Pigmentiphaga aceris: one gene and its partners. The protein of the gene in region 2 interacts with the protein of the main gene of each other region in a pairwise test. Links are inferred from orthologs where the notes say so. Each region holds a gene or a part of one and is shown on either strand. Other genes may lie near its edges.

Region 1 (4,502 bases), 4.1 Mb from region 2 along the record:
CAGCAAGGCGTGCCGGTCGAAGTGCACCACCACGAAGTGGCAGCACCGGGCCAGCTGGAAATCGGTACCAAGTTCTCGACGCTGGTTCAGCGCGCTGACTGGAACCAGATCATGAAGTACACGATCTGGAACGTCGCCGCCGCTTACGGCAAGACCGCTACCTTCATGCCCAAGCCCATCGTTGGCGACAACGGTTCCGGCATGCACGTTCACCAGTCGATCTGGAAAGACGGCCAAAACCTGTTCGCAGGCAACGGCTACGCTGGCCTGTCTGATTTCGCCCTGTACTACATCGGCGGCATCATCAAGCACGCACGTGCACTGAACGCCATCACCAACCCGGGCACCAACTCGTACAAGCGTCTGGTTCCGCACTACGAAGCACCGGTGAAGCTGGCTTACTCGGCACGCAACCGCTCGGCATCGATCCGTATTCCTTACGTCGGCAACCCGAAGGGCCGTCGTATCGAAACCCGCTTCCCGGATCCGCTGGCCAATCCGTACCTGGCATTCTCGGCCCTGATGATGGCCGGCCTGGACGGCGTTGCCAACAAGATCCACCCGGGCGATCCGGCCGACAAGAACCTGTACGACCTGCCGCCGGAAGAAGATGCAAAGATCCCGACCGTGTGCTCGTCGCTGGATCAAGCACTGGAAGCCCTGGACAAGGATCGCGAGTTCCTGACCCGTGGCGGCGTGTTCAGCAACGCCATGCTGGATGCCTACATCGCACTGAAGTCGGACGAAGTCGACCGTATGCGTGTCACCACGCACCCGGTTGAATTCGACATGTACTACTCGTCGTAATTCTCGCGAGTATTGCCGCGTCCTACGCAGGCAAGAACAACGGGGCGGAACATCGCCCCGTTTTTTTTCGCCAAACGTTTGTGATGCGGTGTCTTTTCCTGCGATGTTCTTCCTGGATTGCGCCCCATGAATGCTTTTATTTCACGTGCGCGCGAGACCCCGCCAGTGCCGGATCTGATGGCGCTGGAACTGCTGGCAAGCGCAGTGCTGGTTCTCGACGCGAAGGGGATCATCAGATTTGCCAACGCGGCTGCTGAAGATTTGTTCGAAATATCCGTGCGCCAGTTGGTTGGCGTGCATGCAAGTTCCTTGTTCGGCCACGGCGAAGAGTTGCAACGCTCGCTGGCCGAGGCGATGACCAATCAGTTCGCGGCCAAGCGCCAATTGATGGACATCGAGCGTGCCGGACGTGATCCGGTGCAAGTCAGCCTGACCGTGGTGGCGATTCACGGCCAGCCCTGGCCGGTGTTGCTTGAGCTGCGAGAGATCGAGCAGCAACTGAAAGTCGATCGCGAAGAACGCCTGCTGGATCAGGCGCAAGCCAATCGCGAACTGCTGCGCAATCTGGCGCACGAGATCAAGAATCCGCTGGGTGGCCTGCGTGGTGCCGCCCAGTTGCTGGAAGCCGAGCTGCCCGATCCTTCGCTGAAGGAATACACCCAAGTCATCATTCAGGAAGCAGATCGCCTGCAAACCCTGGTTGATCGTCTGCTGGCTCCGCACCGTGCGCCGCACATCGTTGGCGACGTGAACATTCATGAAGTCTGCGAGCGCGTGCGTTCCCTGGTGCTGGCCGAACACCCGCGTGGCCTGAAGATCATTCGGGACTACGACATTTCATTGCCCGAATTCCGCGGCGACAAAGTTCAGCTGATCCAAGCCATGCTGAACATCGTGCGCAATGCTGCCCAAGCCTTGAAACCGCAGATCAAGGAGGGCGATGCGCAGATCACCATCCAGACACGTGTCACCCGTCAAGTCACGCTGGCAAAGCGACGCTACAAGCTGGCACTGGAATTGCATGTGTCGGACAACGGACCCGGCGTTCCGCCGGAAATCCGTGACCGCATCTTCCATCCGCTGGTATCGGGACGGGAGGGGGGCAGCGGCCTGGGGCTGACACTGGCACAGACCTTTGTGCAGCAGCACGAAGGACTTATCGAGTGTGAGAGTCGCCCTGGGTGCACGGTCTTCCGCATCTTGCTGCCCCTGCTTTGAATCGGGCCTTCGGGCCTTAAAGAATCTGTTTGGGAAAACGTATGAAGCCGATCTGGATTGTGGACGATGACCGCTCGATTCGTTGGGTGCTGGAAAAGGCGCTGACGCGGGCCAACCTGCCGTGCCGCAGTTTCCCATCGGCCAGCGAGGCGCTGGCGGCGCTGGACAACGAGACGCCGCAGGCCTTGGTGTCCGACATTCGCATGCCGGGCGCAAGTGGCATCGAACTGTTGCAAGAGGTGAAGTCACGTCATCCCGCGCTGCCGGTGATCGTGATGACGGCGTATTCAGACCTGGAAAGTGCGGTGTCCGCCTTCCAGGGCGGCGCTTTCGAATACTTGCCCAAACCGTTCGATGTGGACGCTGCGGTGGCGCTGGTTCGTCGCGCCATCGAAGAAAGTCTGCGTGAAGACCAGGTTGATGAAAGCGTGCTTGGCTCGCCCGAAATTCTGGGCCAGGCGCCGGCAATGCAGGAAGTGTTCCGCGCCATCGGTCGCCTGTCGCAATCGCAGGTCACGGTGATGATCACGGGCGAGTCCGGTAGCGGCAAGGAACTGGTCGCACGCGCGCTGCACAAGCACAGCCCGCGTGCGCAGGGACCGTTCGTGGCGATCAACACCGCAGCGATTCCGCGCGATCTGCTGGAGTCGGAATTGTTCGGCCATGAGCGCGGTGCGTTCACCGGTGCGCAGAACATGCGTCGCGGTCGCTTCGAGCAAGCCGACGGCGGCACGCTGTTCCTGGATGAAATCGGCGACATGCCGTCCGAGCTGCAGACGCGATTGCTGCGTGTGCTATCAGATGGCACCTTTTATCGTGTCGGCGGCCACAGCGCGGTGCGTGCCAATGTGCGTGTGATCGCGGCCACGCACCAGCCGCTGGAAGAGCGTGTGAAGCAGGGTATGTTCCGCGAGGACTTGTTCCACCGCCTGAATGTGATCCGTCTGCGCCTGCCTGCGCTGCGCGAACGTTCCGAAGACATTCCGCTGTTGGCCAAGCACTTCCTGGCGCGTAGTGCGCGTGACCTGGGGGTTGAGCCTAAGCGCCTGACGCCGGCGTCCCTGGACGTCCTGTCGCGCTTCCGCTTCCCGGGCAATGTCCGGCAACTGGAAAACGTCTGCCACTGGCTGGCGGTGATGGCACCCACCCAGACCATCGACGTGCAGGACTTGCCGCCGGAGCTGCTGGATTCGCTGTCGCGCGATGCGCTGGCAAACGACGTGGTAGCGTCCGAGCCTGCGCTGTCGGGTGGTTTCGAGCGTGGCACGGGCGCGACTGACGCGCCTCGTGCATTCGGTGCTGCCGACCAAGCCGGCTTGCGCACCACCAGCGATGCGGGTGTGTGGCAAAACAGCCTGCAGACCGAAGTCGAACGTCAGCTTGCCCGTGGCGACGCCGATCTGATGCACAACCTGACGCAGCAGTTCGAAAGGGTTCTGATCGCCAGTGCCTTGCGTGCCACTCGTGGTCGTCGTATCGAGGCGGCCAGCCGCCTTGGGATCGGACGCAACACGATCACGCGCAAGATCCAGGAATTGGGCATGGAGGATGAAGCTGGCTGAGCGTAGCCAACTGAACGAAGCCCGTTCGTAAAACTGGCCGAACGAAGTCAATTCAGCGGGTTCGATCGGGGCTGGCATCGTGCCAGCCCCGACAGGCAGCGTCCTGCAATGGGACGCATGCAGCACAGCAGCGCTGCTTGCCAACGCATGCATGCATTCGGCATATGAGCCCTCAGCGGTTTCAGGCCCAGATCATCCACAACATGGCGTAATCGAAATTTCCAATATCGCGGTAGAGCACGGTTTTCAGGGGTTCTGACTTCTGCTGTTATTCCCATATGGAACAATAATCAGAAATATCTGCGCAGAAAAAGCAAATCGTCTGCAGTAGAAAACCGCGTTACTCAGGCCACTTAAGTCCGGGTTTTACCTTCCGCTGAACAGATTAGTCCCTCGTATATTTTCTATACGGAAGAAACCTCATGTGTCTGAAGCGCACTTGTCAGCAAGCTGAGACGTAGACTCGCCTCCTTGCCGATTTGTTCCGCACGGAATCAAACTGGCCATACAGGTAGCGTACAGGCCGGTGCAGAGACGGTCTGCCGTTACCGCGTATGCACTGTTTCGGATCGTGCCTTTGCACAGCATCCGCCCATCGGAGAGTTCGGGGCCTTCAGCTTGCGGCAGCCCCGGCCGCACGACTAGGACAAGATCATGTTTAACGTGGATACCGCTTCGCTCAAGAAGATCAATGGCGCACTGACCGCGGCAGATGGCGGTGCAGTTCAGATTACCGATGTCAGTGGCGATGGTCGCTACGTGCTGTACACCGGCGGTCTGGGCAGCAAGCAATTGTTCATGCGCGACACGCAGCTCGGTATCACGACACAACTGACGTCCGGCTCGGGTGCTACGTCACAAGGTCGTCTGTCGGGCGACGGCAAGACGGTTGTCTTCACCAGCGCAGCAGACAAC
Region 2 (5,731 bases):
GCCCAGCTCGTTGGCCAGTTCCAGGTCGCGCGCCGACAGCGGCTGCGCCACCCCACGGCCACCCGCCGCCAGATTGCCACGCGTTTCACCCGCCATCGGGATGCGCGCCAGGCAATACGGCACCGGCTTGCCGCCGATGATCAGAATGCGCTTGTCGCCGTCCACGATCTCGGGGATGTAGCGTTGCGCCATGATGGTCTGCGTGCCGTAGGCCGTCAGCGATTCCAGGATGGCGTTGAAGTTGATCTCGCCTTCGCGCAGCCGGAAGATGCCGGTGCCGCCCATGCCGTCCAGCGGCTTGACGATCACATCCTTGTGTTCCGCATAGAACGCCTTGACCCGCGCGGCGTCGCGCGTGACCAGGTTGGGAACGGTCAGATGCGGAAACTCGCAGATGGCGAGCTTCTCGGGATGGTTGCGAATGGCCGAACCCGTGTTGAATACGCGCGCACCCTGCGCCTGGGCGCGATCGAACAACTGGGTGGCGTAGACATATTCCATGTCGAACGGCGGATCTTTGCGCATCAGCACCGCATCGAAAGACGCCAGCGTCACGTCGACCGGTGTCGATTCCGTCCACCAATCCTTGCCGTGCAGGTCTGCATCGGCAACCAGCGAAATCGGCGTCGCGCGAACCGACACTTGGCCGGATTCGACGAACAGATCATCTTGCAATGCAACACTTAACTGGTGTCCGCGTGCGTTCAACGCACGCATCATGGCAACCGACGAATCCTTGTATGCCTTGAGTTTCGGCAGCGGATCTAGAACGAGGAGTACGTGCATGGGGCCTTGCCTCGGCAAAGAGCGTGAGGCCGCGTGGATGCTGCATTGCAGCGATTCGCAACGGCGGGAACGAACGATTCTAGCGCGGCGTTGAACACCCGGTCAGCAGCTTGTGAAAACCTCGCTATCGGTTTCCCTAGGATGTCTTGAAGCACGGGAACAAAAGGCGGAGTATCCGGTTCCACGCGGTCGACAAGCCGGAACAACACGGCAGAAGAACCGCAGGCACCCAAAGAAAAATTGCACGCCGAGTACCGCGCACCCAAGCTCGATAAAAAAGCGGACCGGCCAAGCAGTTGGACGCAGCAGTCAAAAACAAGCAGCTAAAACAAAGCACCCGCATACAAAAGCTGCAGCACGAGCACCCAATTCAAAGCCTGCCGCGCACCCTTGCAGCAAAAAAAAAGGGGCGCCGAAGCGCCCCAAAAGGAGATCCCTGCCGGGGGCACCCACCCCCTGCAGGTTTAGGAGTGGTACGCCGACTCGCCGTGAGACGAGATGTCCAGACCTTCGCGCTCTTCTTCTTCAGTAACGCGCAGGCCGATCAGCGTATCCACAATCTTGTACGCAACTACAGAAACCACACCCGTCCAGACGATGGTCAGCAGAATTGCCTTCAGCTGAACCCAGACGGCACCCAGGATCGGCGCGGAGGTGATTGCACCGTCCACCAGGAGTCCCGGACCACCCAGCCACGTAGCGTTGAACACGCCAGTGAGCAAGGCCCCTACGATACCACCGACGCCGTGTACGCCAAAGACATCCAGCGAATCATCGGCACCCAGCGCACGCTTCAGACCGTTGACGCCCCACACGCAGACCGCGCCGCAAACCAGACCGATGACCAGCGCGCCCACCGGGCCCACCAAGCCAGCGCCCGGGGTGATACCAACCAGACCAGCCACTGCACCTGAAGCAGCACCCAGCATCGACGGCTTGCCCTTCAAGACCCACTCGGTCAGCACCCAAGCCAGCACAGCACCAGCCGTAGCAACCAGGGTGTTGATGAAGGCCAGCGACGCGGTGTTGTTGGCTTGCAGTGCCGAACCAGCGTTGAAGCCGAACCAGCCCACCCACAGCAGCGCTGCGCCGATCAGGGTCATGGGCAGGTTGTGCGGCGACATGGCTTCCTTGCCGTAGCCGATACGCTTGCCGATCACGTAGGCACCCACCAGACCGGCGATACCGGCGTTGATGTGCACGACAGTGCCGCCTGCGAAGTCCAGCGCGCCCCAGCTCATGATCAGGCCAGGTGCCGTTTCCGAGGCGAACCACACCATGTGGGCAACCGGAATGTAGGCGAAGGTGAACCACAGCACAGTGAACAGCAGCACGGCCGAGAAGCGGGCACGTTCAGCAAAGGCACCGACAATCAGCGCGCAGGTGATACCGGCGAAGGTAGCCTGGAACGCAACGAAGCTGAGTTCAGGAACGGTGCCCGACAGCGCGAAGTTGCCGGTGACCGGATCGAACATGCCACCCAGGAAGACCTTGCTGAAACCGCCGAAGAACGCATTGCCTTCGGTGAATGCCAGCGAGTAACCGTAGATGAACCACAGCACGACGGCCAGCGAGAAGGTCACCAGGACCTGCATCAGCACCGACAGCACGTTCTTGCTGCGAACCAGGCCGCCGTAGAACAGCGCCAGGCCCGGTGCCACCATCAGCAGAACCAGAATGGTGGAAATGCTCAGCCAGGCCACGTCGGCCTTGACCAGTTCAGGGGTTGCAGCAGCGACCACGGCTGCTGCGGCAGCTTCGGCAGGTGCGGCCGCAGCCGGTGCGGGCGTGGTTTGCGCAACAGCGCTTGTCACACCCATGAAGCCCAGGCATAGGGCTACGAGGAAAGATGCCAGATATTTTTTCATGTTGTCTGCCGTATCGTCAGAGGCTTCAGAGGGCTTCTTGGCCGGTTTCACCGGTACGGATCCGGACCACCTGTTCAAGCGGAGTCACGAAAATCTTGCCGTCACCGATCTTGCCCGTGCGCGCGGCATTCTCGATCGCCTCGATGGCGCGATCGACGAGCTCGTCGGCAAGCGCCACTTCGACTTTGACCTTGGGCAGGAAGTCGACGACGTATTCAGCGCCGCGATACAGCTCGGTGTGGCCCTTCTGGCGTCCGAAACCCTTGATTTCGGTCACGGTAATGCCCTGAACACCGATACCCGACAGGGCTTCGCGGACCTCGTCAAGCTTGAAGGGCTTGATGATGGCGGTAATGAGTTTCATGCAGTCCTCACAGTGGGTGACGATGCCACCGGCGCATCAGCTGCGCTGGCGGCCCGTATAGCTTCGAATCAGAAGGCCTTGCTGAGGCTGACGACCAGACCGGTACGGCCTGCGTCACGCCCCTTGGTCGTCAGGTACCAGTTCTTTTCGCTGGTTGCGACAACCGAAGCACCAAGCAGCCAGCCGTTCAGGTCCTTGGTCACGCCAACCTTGTAGTCAAGGTAGTGATCCAGGTCCTCGCCATTGGCATTGACCGACTTCTTGAGCTTTTGATAACCGACGTGGGCGTTTGCGCCCCAGCCGCTGCCCAGGTCGAAGTTCAGGCCCAGGTCGAGGTAATGCGTATTTTTGGTGCCCGGTGCGCCGAAGAAATCGGACACACCATGCGAGTACTTGGCAGTGAAGGGACCGTAGGTGCCCGCCACATACAGCTCGGTGTTGTCGATGGTGCCGCCCTTGGCAGCGGTCGAACCCGGGTAGTAGTAGTACAGAACACCGACGTCGTAGCCGAAGTCACCGGCCTTGCCCTTGTAGCCGCCGTAGAAGTCCATCTCGATATTGCCGCCGCCGTACAGCTCGCTGGCAACGTTGGAATTCCAGTTGCCGGCGTAGAGGCCGGACTTATGGGCAAAGTCGAAGCCCCCCTGAATGGCAGGCTTCAGATTGGTCTGCGAGAACCCGCGAAAACGGTAGTCGCTGAACAAGCCGGCATTGCCCGTGAACGTGAAATCGGGCTCGGCCTGGGCGAACGCAGGCGACACACAAAGCGCAGTCAGGATTGCAGCAAACAGCCGGGTCGTTTTCATGAGGGTGGTTCCGAAACTGAAGCAGACAGGGGGACCAGTAAGTTTTTACCGGCGACACTCTGCCTAATGCATTTCCTGTGCCATGTCGCAAAACGCTTATAAATCAACAACTTAGAAATTAGGGTATTTCCTATCCCTGTTTTGGTGCGTCACGTTTGGACACCGCCCCGCACCACCCAGGTGCATTCGAAGGCCCTGCGACCCATGACGGTGCGTTGCCCGCAGCGTGTGCAAGCGCAGCAATACAGCAATCGGCCCCGACGACTACACTGTGGTCAATCGTCACTTTCAGCAGGAAAACGCCATGACGCGCACCGCGTGGTTTGAAGAAGTGCAGAAGAACATCTCCGACCTGATCAAGCGCAGCCCGGCCGCCGACGTCGAGCGCAACGTAAAGGCCGTGTTGGGCACCGCCTTCACCAAGCTCGATCTGGTCACGCGTGAAGAGTTCGACATCCAGGCCGAATTGCTGGCCCGCAGCCGCGCGCGGCTGGAGGTGCTGGAGGATCAGCTGAAGGCGCTGGAACAGAAGGTGAACGGGCTGTCGACGCCTGTTGCATCGAGTGGGACGGCCACGCCGTCGGCACCGTTGCCGCCCAGCCTGGGATAAGACCAAGGCAGCGCACGACACCTTGCGTGTCGTGCGTGGTGAACGTCTCTTGTTGCTTGCTTATTGACGTTCACGCAGCGTCGATCAGGGATTATCGATCAGGCCTTGATCACAGCTTTGCTTCAAGCGCCAGGCGGATGGCATCGGCGCGGTCCTTGACCTCGTCGGTGTTGGTGAACGGACGGAAATTCACCGTCAGCACCCCGGCGTCAAACTTCACGCGTTCCTTGTAAGCCGAGGCCGACGCACCCGCTTCGTTGTACACGACGCTGATCTTCTTCAGCTTGTCCTTCAGCGCTGCCTTACCCATGTCGTCCTTGGTGATGTCCGCCAGCGCAACTTCGATCGGCTGGAAAATCGTCTTCACGAAGTAATCGTCTTTGGCGTAATGCTCGGCGTCGCCGGGCATGGCGATGCTGTTCCAATTGACCTCGATCGGCACATCGAACCCAGCGGCCTGCTGGATTTTCTTTTGCCAGGCGGGATACTGCTCTTTCTCGTACGTGGCGATGGCGCGGCGCTCAGCCAGGCTGGGCTGCGCCTGTGCCATGACGCCAGCGGCCGAGGCCATCAAAGAAACTGCCGCGAGACTGAGGATGATTCGACGCAAGGTAATACTCCACGGGTGGTGAGCTGAGGATGGCAAGGACGGCACAGTCACGGCTTGCCCGGCAAACCGGACGTTCACAGCGTCATTGCTCAAGGTCTGGTCCAGCGCAGCTTATCCGTATGGGCATGCCAGGTTGTGAGCGATTGCACACAGCAGCAAGGGGTGAATATCCAAGGAATTGCTGTCTACCCTCGTCAGAATCCAGGGGTTTGCGCAATAGCTTGGGCTTGCTGCCAGCAAAGTCCGGTAACTGCTGTCGCAACTTTCGACCTTCATAACGTAAATGGCGAGCCACGCTTGGCGTGCCGACATGGTTGGTTGAACAACCGCAGTGCATGGAGCAGGGATCTGGCAATCCTCCGACTGCCTTCAGTAATCGACATCCACCCTGCGCAGGGAAAACATCCCGAAACGCTCGCGTCCTTGGAGGAGCTCTTCGGTGCTGGCATGATTTCGGCGGAATCAATGTGTCGGAGACAACGCTTGCCATCGCAGCGCGCGCTCTACTCAGCCATGACGTTCTTCTCACTGACGGCGGTCGTGGTCGTGGCGCTGCGCCGTCCGTTTGACCTCGTGGGATGGGCGTGCCTCGTCGCATGTATCGGCTTTGTGGCGCTCGGCTGCCTTGCCATCGTGAAGCCGGACATCGCCGCAGGACGCCGCCGCCACAAGACTGCGGCGGCGGGC
Region 3 (4,673 bases), 3.6 Mb from region 2 along the record:
GCTTCCACGAAGACCCGCAAGTCTTGCATTACGGCCGTCCGGGCACGGGCGAAGTCCTGGCCCCGGGCATGGTGTTCACCATCGAACCCATGATCAACGCCGGTCGCCGTGAAATTCGTGAAATGCCCGATGGCTGGACGATCACCACGCGTGATCGCAGCCTGTCTGCGCAATGGGAATTGCAGCTGGTGGTGACCGAAACCGGTTATGAAATTCTGACGGTGTCGCCGGGCATGCCCGCGCCGCCGGCCTTCGTTGCTTCCCAGGCGGCCTGAAGACACCGACCACCGCCCCGGACCAGACCGGCTACCCAGGTGGCCGGCATCTGCCGTCATGGTGCCGCAGATGGAGAGACTGCGATGAACGATCTGACTCAACCGGCCAGCAGTGTGCCGGCCCTGCGTGCACGCCTGCAGACACAACGCGCCGAAGCCATCGCCGCTTTCCGCACGCATCTGCGTCCCGATACGCTGTTGACCGCCCTGCGCAGGGTGGTCGACCACGCGCTGATCGATTTGCTGCAGATCATGCCGCTGCCGCCCGGTGCCGTGTTGGGCGCGGTTGGCGGTTATGGGCGCGGTGAGCTGTACCCGTTTTCCGACGTTGACGTGCTGGTCCTGCTTGCCCGCGAGCCTTCGCCCGACGACGAGACGCTGATCGCCAATCTGGTGACCGCGCTGTGGGACATGGGGATTGAGCCCGGCTACAGCGTGCGCACGATTGCCCAATGCATTTCCGAGGCAGAGCAAGACATCACGGTGGAAACCGCGCTGTTGGAAACCCGTTATCTGGCGGGCAGCCGGGCGCTGTTTCGTCGCCTGGAAGCCGCCATGCGCGAACACCTGGACCCGCGCGCGTTTTTCCGCGCCAAGCGTCTGGAAATGCAGCAGCGGCACACGAAGTACCAGGACACGCCCTACTCGCTGGAACCCAATTGCAAGGAATCCCCCGGCGGCCTGCGTGACCTGCAGGTAATCCTGTGGGCGGCACGCGCTGCCGGCTATGGCAAAAGCTGGAGCCAGATCGCCCGGGCAGGCTTGCTGACGCCTGATGAAGCCCGCCAGCTTCGACGTGCCGAGCAAGCCTTCAAGCGTCTGCGCATTGAACTGCACCTGACCACCAATCGTCGCGAAGATCGTGTGCTGTTCGACGTGCAATCGACCTTGGCAACCGCCTACGGCATCGTGGGCACACCTACGCGGCGTGCCAGCGAAGTGCTGATGCAACGCTACTACTGGGCCGCCAAGCTGGTCACCCAGCTGAACACGATCCTGGTGCAGAACCTGGAAGAGCGACTGTTCCCACGGCCGGGCGAAGCCGCTGTCGATATCGACGAGGACTTCCAGAGCCTGCACGACCGCCTGGATGTGCGCCAAGACGACGCCTTTGCCCGCAATCCGACGCTGTTGCTGCGCGCCTTCCTGTTGATGCAGCAGCACTCATCGCTGAAAGGCATGTCGGCACGCACGCTGCGCGCGATCTGGCACGCCAAGGGCAGTATCGATGCGCAGTTTCGGCGCAACCCGGTGAATCGCAAGCTGTTTTTGGAAATTCTGCAGCAGCCGCGCGGCATCGTGCACGAGTTGCGGCGCATGAACGAACTGAGCATCCTGCCGCGCTACTTGCCGCCCTTCCGACGCATTGTCGGGCAGATGCAGCACGATCTTTTCCACGTGTACACCGTCGATCAGCACACGATGATGGTGATCCGCAACCTGCGTCGTTTCACGATGCCGGAGCACGCGCACGAATACCCGTTCTGCAGCCAGCTGATGCTGGACTTCGACCGCCATTGGTTGCTGTATGCCACTGCTCTGTTCCACGATATTGCCAAGGGGCGTGGCGGCGACCATTCGGTGCTTGGCGCAGTGGAAGTGCGGCGTTTTGCCCGCGACCACGGCTTAGCGGCGGAAGACGCGGAGCTGATCGAATTCCTGGTACGCAATCACCTGATGCTGTCCAGCGTGGCACAAAAGCAGGACTTGTCCGACCCCGACACCATCAACGATTTTGCCGCCCTGGTGGGCGATCAGCGCAAGCTGACCGGTCTGTATCTGCTGACGGTGGCGGACGTGCGTGGCACCAGCCCGAAGGTGTGGAACGCCTGGAAAGCGCAGCTGATGGAGAACCTGTACCGCCTGACCATGCGCGCGCTGGGCGGCGAACGCGTCGATTCCAACACCGTACTGGAAGCCAGAAGGCAGGAAGCGCTACGATTGCTGCGGCTGCGCGGTCTGCGCGACGACGCACGGGATGCGTTCTGGAAACAGCTCGATGTGGCGTATTTCCTGCGCCACGAGGCCGATGACATCGCCTGGCAGACCCGCCACCTGTACAACAAGGTCAACAACGAAGAAGCCGTCGTGCGCGCCCGTCTGGGCCCGGCAGGCGTGGGCTTGCAGATCATGGTGTATGTGCGCGATCAGCCGGATCTGTTCGCGCGCATTTGCGCGTACCTGGCCGGCAAGAACCTGAGCGTGCAGGATGCGCGCATCCACACCACCCGCCACGGCTGGGCGCTGGACACCTTCATGGTGCTGGCACCGGGCAGTGCCAGCGATCACCGGGCGATGACCACCCTGGTGGAACACGAATTGGCGCATGCCTTGAGCAGCGAGCTTGCCGGTTCGACTTCCACGATCTGCGAGCCGGTGGCGGGCCGAGCCTCACGCCAGTCGCGCCTGTTCCCGGTGCAGCCAAGCGTGGAGCTTCGTCCCGATGAGCGCAATCAGTTCTGGATTCTGTCGGTGATCACCACAGACCGAAATGGCTTGCTGTATGCCTTGGCACGCACCTTTGGCCAGCACAAGATCACGCTGCAGACGGCGAAGGTGTTGACGCTGGGCGAGCGGGTCGAAGATACCTTCCTGATTGGCGGACAGACCTTGAACAGCCCGCGCGGACAGCGTCAGTTCGAAAAGGATTTGCTGGAAGCGCTGTAGTCGAGGCTTCGAGTAATCAGTGCTGCAAATGACAAAGGGTGCGGATCAACGATCGGCACCCTTTTGTCATCGTGGCCGTTGAAATCAACTATCGCGATTGACCAGCGGCTGTCCCAACATCTGCCCCAGAATGCGATGCACCGACTGCATGGTGTGATCCAGCGTCACGCGAATATCGTCGAGCGAGATTTCGGTCAGACTGCTGCCCACCCCAGCCGAGTGATTGGTTACCACGCACAATGCCGCATAGTGCAGATCAAGCTCGCGAGCCAGCGCAGCTTCCGGCATGCCGGTCATGCCAACGATATCGACGCCATCACGCGCCAGACGGCGAATTTCGGCGGTGGTTTCCAGACGTGGGCCTTGGGTGCAGCCGTAAACGCCGCCATCGCGAATGGCAACGACACTTTTTGCGGCCTGCAACAATTCCTGTCGAACGACTTCCGAATACGGCAAGGTCATATCGACATGGACGACCGGCTGATCGCCGCCATCGAAGAAGGTGTTGGCGCGGCCGTAGGTGTAGTCGATGATCTGATCTGGCACCACCAACTGACCCGGGCCGCAGTCCGGCGACACACCACCAACCGTGGCCACAGACAGAATTTTTTCCACACCGACTTCGTTCAAGGCCCACAGATTGGCGCGGTAATTGATTCGATGCGGGGCCTGCGTGTGGCCATAACCGTGACGCGCCAGGAAAACCAGTTCGTCGCCATCGCCGATGCGGCCGAAGGTCAAGGCACCCGACGGCTCGCCATAAGGTGTGCGGACGACCTGACGGCGGGTCGCCTGGAAGCCGGCCAGCTGATACAGCCCACTGCCCCCGATAATTGCGTACATGCGTCTACTCCGTCGATCCGGCGAGCAAGGCGTGCAGCCCGTCCTCGTCCAGAATGGTCACGCCCAGTTCCTGAGCTTTGGTGAGTTTGCTGCCGGCATCTTCGCCAGCCACCACATAGTGGGTCTTCTTCGATACCGAACCGCTGACCTTGCCGCCCGCACCTTGAATCAGCTCGGCGGCCTGATCGCGTGACAGCGTTGGCAGGCTGCCGGTCAGCACCAGCGTCTTGCCGGCCAGTACGCCTTGCGCGCCACCACCGCTTGCTGCCACGGTTTCCTGGCCCGGTGTCACGCCGTTGTCGAGCAAGGCCTGCACGACTTCGCGGTTATGGGCTTCGGCAAAGAAACGATGAATCGATGCGGCCACGATCGGGCCGACGTCAGGCACTTCCAGCAAAGTCGCTTCGCTTGCGTCCATCACCGCTTGCAGCGAGCCCAGGCGTTTGGCCAAGTCGCGCGCGGTGGATTCGCCCACGTGGCGAATGCCCAGCGAGAACAGGAAACGCCCCAGGGGCGGCGTGCGTGCGGCTTGAATGGCAGCCACCACATTCTCGGCAGACTTGGCACCCATGCGCGGCAGTTCGGCCAGAGTCTCGGCATTCAGCGTGAACAGGTCTGCCAGCGTCTTGACGCGATCGGTGTCGACCAGTTGATCGATCAGCTTTTCACCCAGGCCTTCGATATCCAAGGCGCGGCGCTGCACCGCATGCAACACGGCTTGCTTGCGCTGGGCTGCGCAGAACAGGCCACCAGTACAGCGGGCAATGATCTCGCCTTCGGGCTTTTCAACCGCCGAGCCGCACACCGGGCACTGGCTGATCATCACAAACGGCACCGCCCCGTCCGGGCGTTTTTCGAGCACGGGGGCAACGACTTCGGGGATCACAT

What was found.
Region 1: the proteins of glnK (region 2) and glnL interact in binary tests that used the Escherichia coli proteins (3 or more experiments, as listed by UniProt). The link is inferred for Pigmentiphaga aceris from one-to-one orthologs.
Region 3: the proteins of glnK (region 2) and FXN63_RS10725 interact in binary tests that used the Escherichia coli proteins (3 or more experiments, as listed by UniProt). The link is inferred for Pigmentiphaga aceris from one-to-one orthologs.

The regions. Positions count from the first base shown.
Region 1 is NZ_CP043046.1:1,933,475-1,937,976, forward strand. What follows is about bases 1-2,979. They hold glnL (nitrogen regulation protein NR(II)), read left to right. Parts: upstream 1-933; coding sequence 934-2,025; downstream 2,026-2,979. Other genes in these bases: glnA (type I glutamate--ammonia ligase), read left to right, coding at 1-807; ntrC (nitrogen regulation protein NR(I)), read left to right, coding at 2,067-2,979. Outside these bases: more of ntrC, read left to right, coding at 2,980-3,587; FXN63_RS08125 (DUF4214 domain-containing protein), read left to right, coding at 4,242-4,502.
Region 2 is NZ_CP043046.1:6,057,666-6,063,396, forward strand. The notes cover bases 1,350-4,034. They hold glnK (P-II family nitrogen regulator), read right to left. Parts: upstream 3,019-4,034; coding sequence 2,680-3,018; downstream 1,350-2,679. Other genes in these bases: FXN63_RS26200 (ammonium transporter), read right to left, coding at 1,350-2,504; FXN63_RS26210 (TorF family putative porin), read right to left, coding at 3,087-3,824. Outside these bases: gshB (glutathione synthase), read right to left, coding at 1-786; more of FXN63_RS26200, read right to left, coding at 1,251-1,349; FXN63_RS26215 (accessory factor UbiK family protein), read left to right, coding at 4,129-4,434; FXN63_RS26220 (invasion associated locus B family protein), read right to left, coding at 4,544-5,044; FXN63_RS26225 (hypothetical protein), read left to right, coding at 5,528-5,731. UniProt on the Escherichia coli protein: Involved in the regulation of nitrogen metabolism. Regulates the activity of its targets by protein-protein interaction in response to the nitrogen status of the cell.
Region 3 is NZ_CP043046.1:2,485,714-2,490,386, reverse strand. The notes cover bases 1-3,150. They hold FXN63_RS10725 ([protein-PII] uridylyltransferase), read left to right. Parts: upstream 1-359; coding sequence 360-2,942; downstream 2,943-3,150. Other genes in these bases: FXN63_RS10720 (S-methyl-5'-thioinosine phosphorylase), read right to left, coding at 3,027-3,150; map (type I methionyl aminopeptidase), read left to right, coding at 1-275. Outside these bases: more of FXN63_RS10720, read right to left, coding at 3,151-3,785; NAD-dependent DNA ligase LigA, read right to left, coding at 3,790-4,673.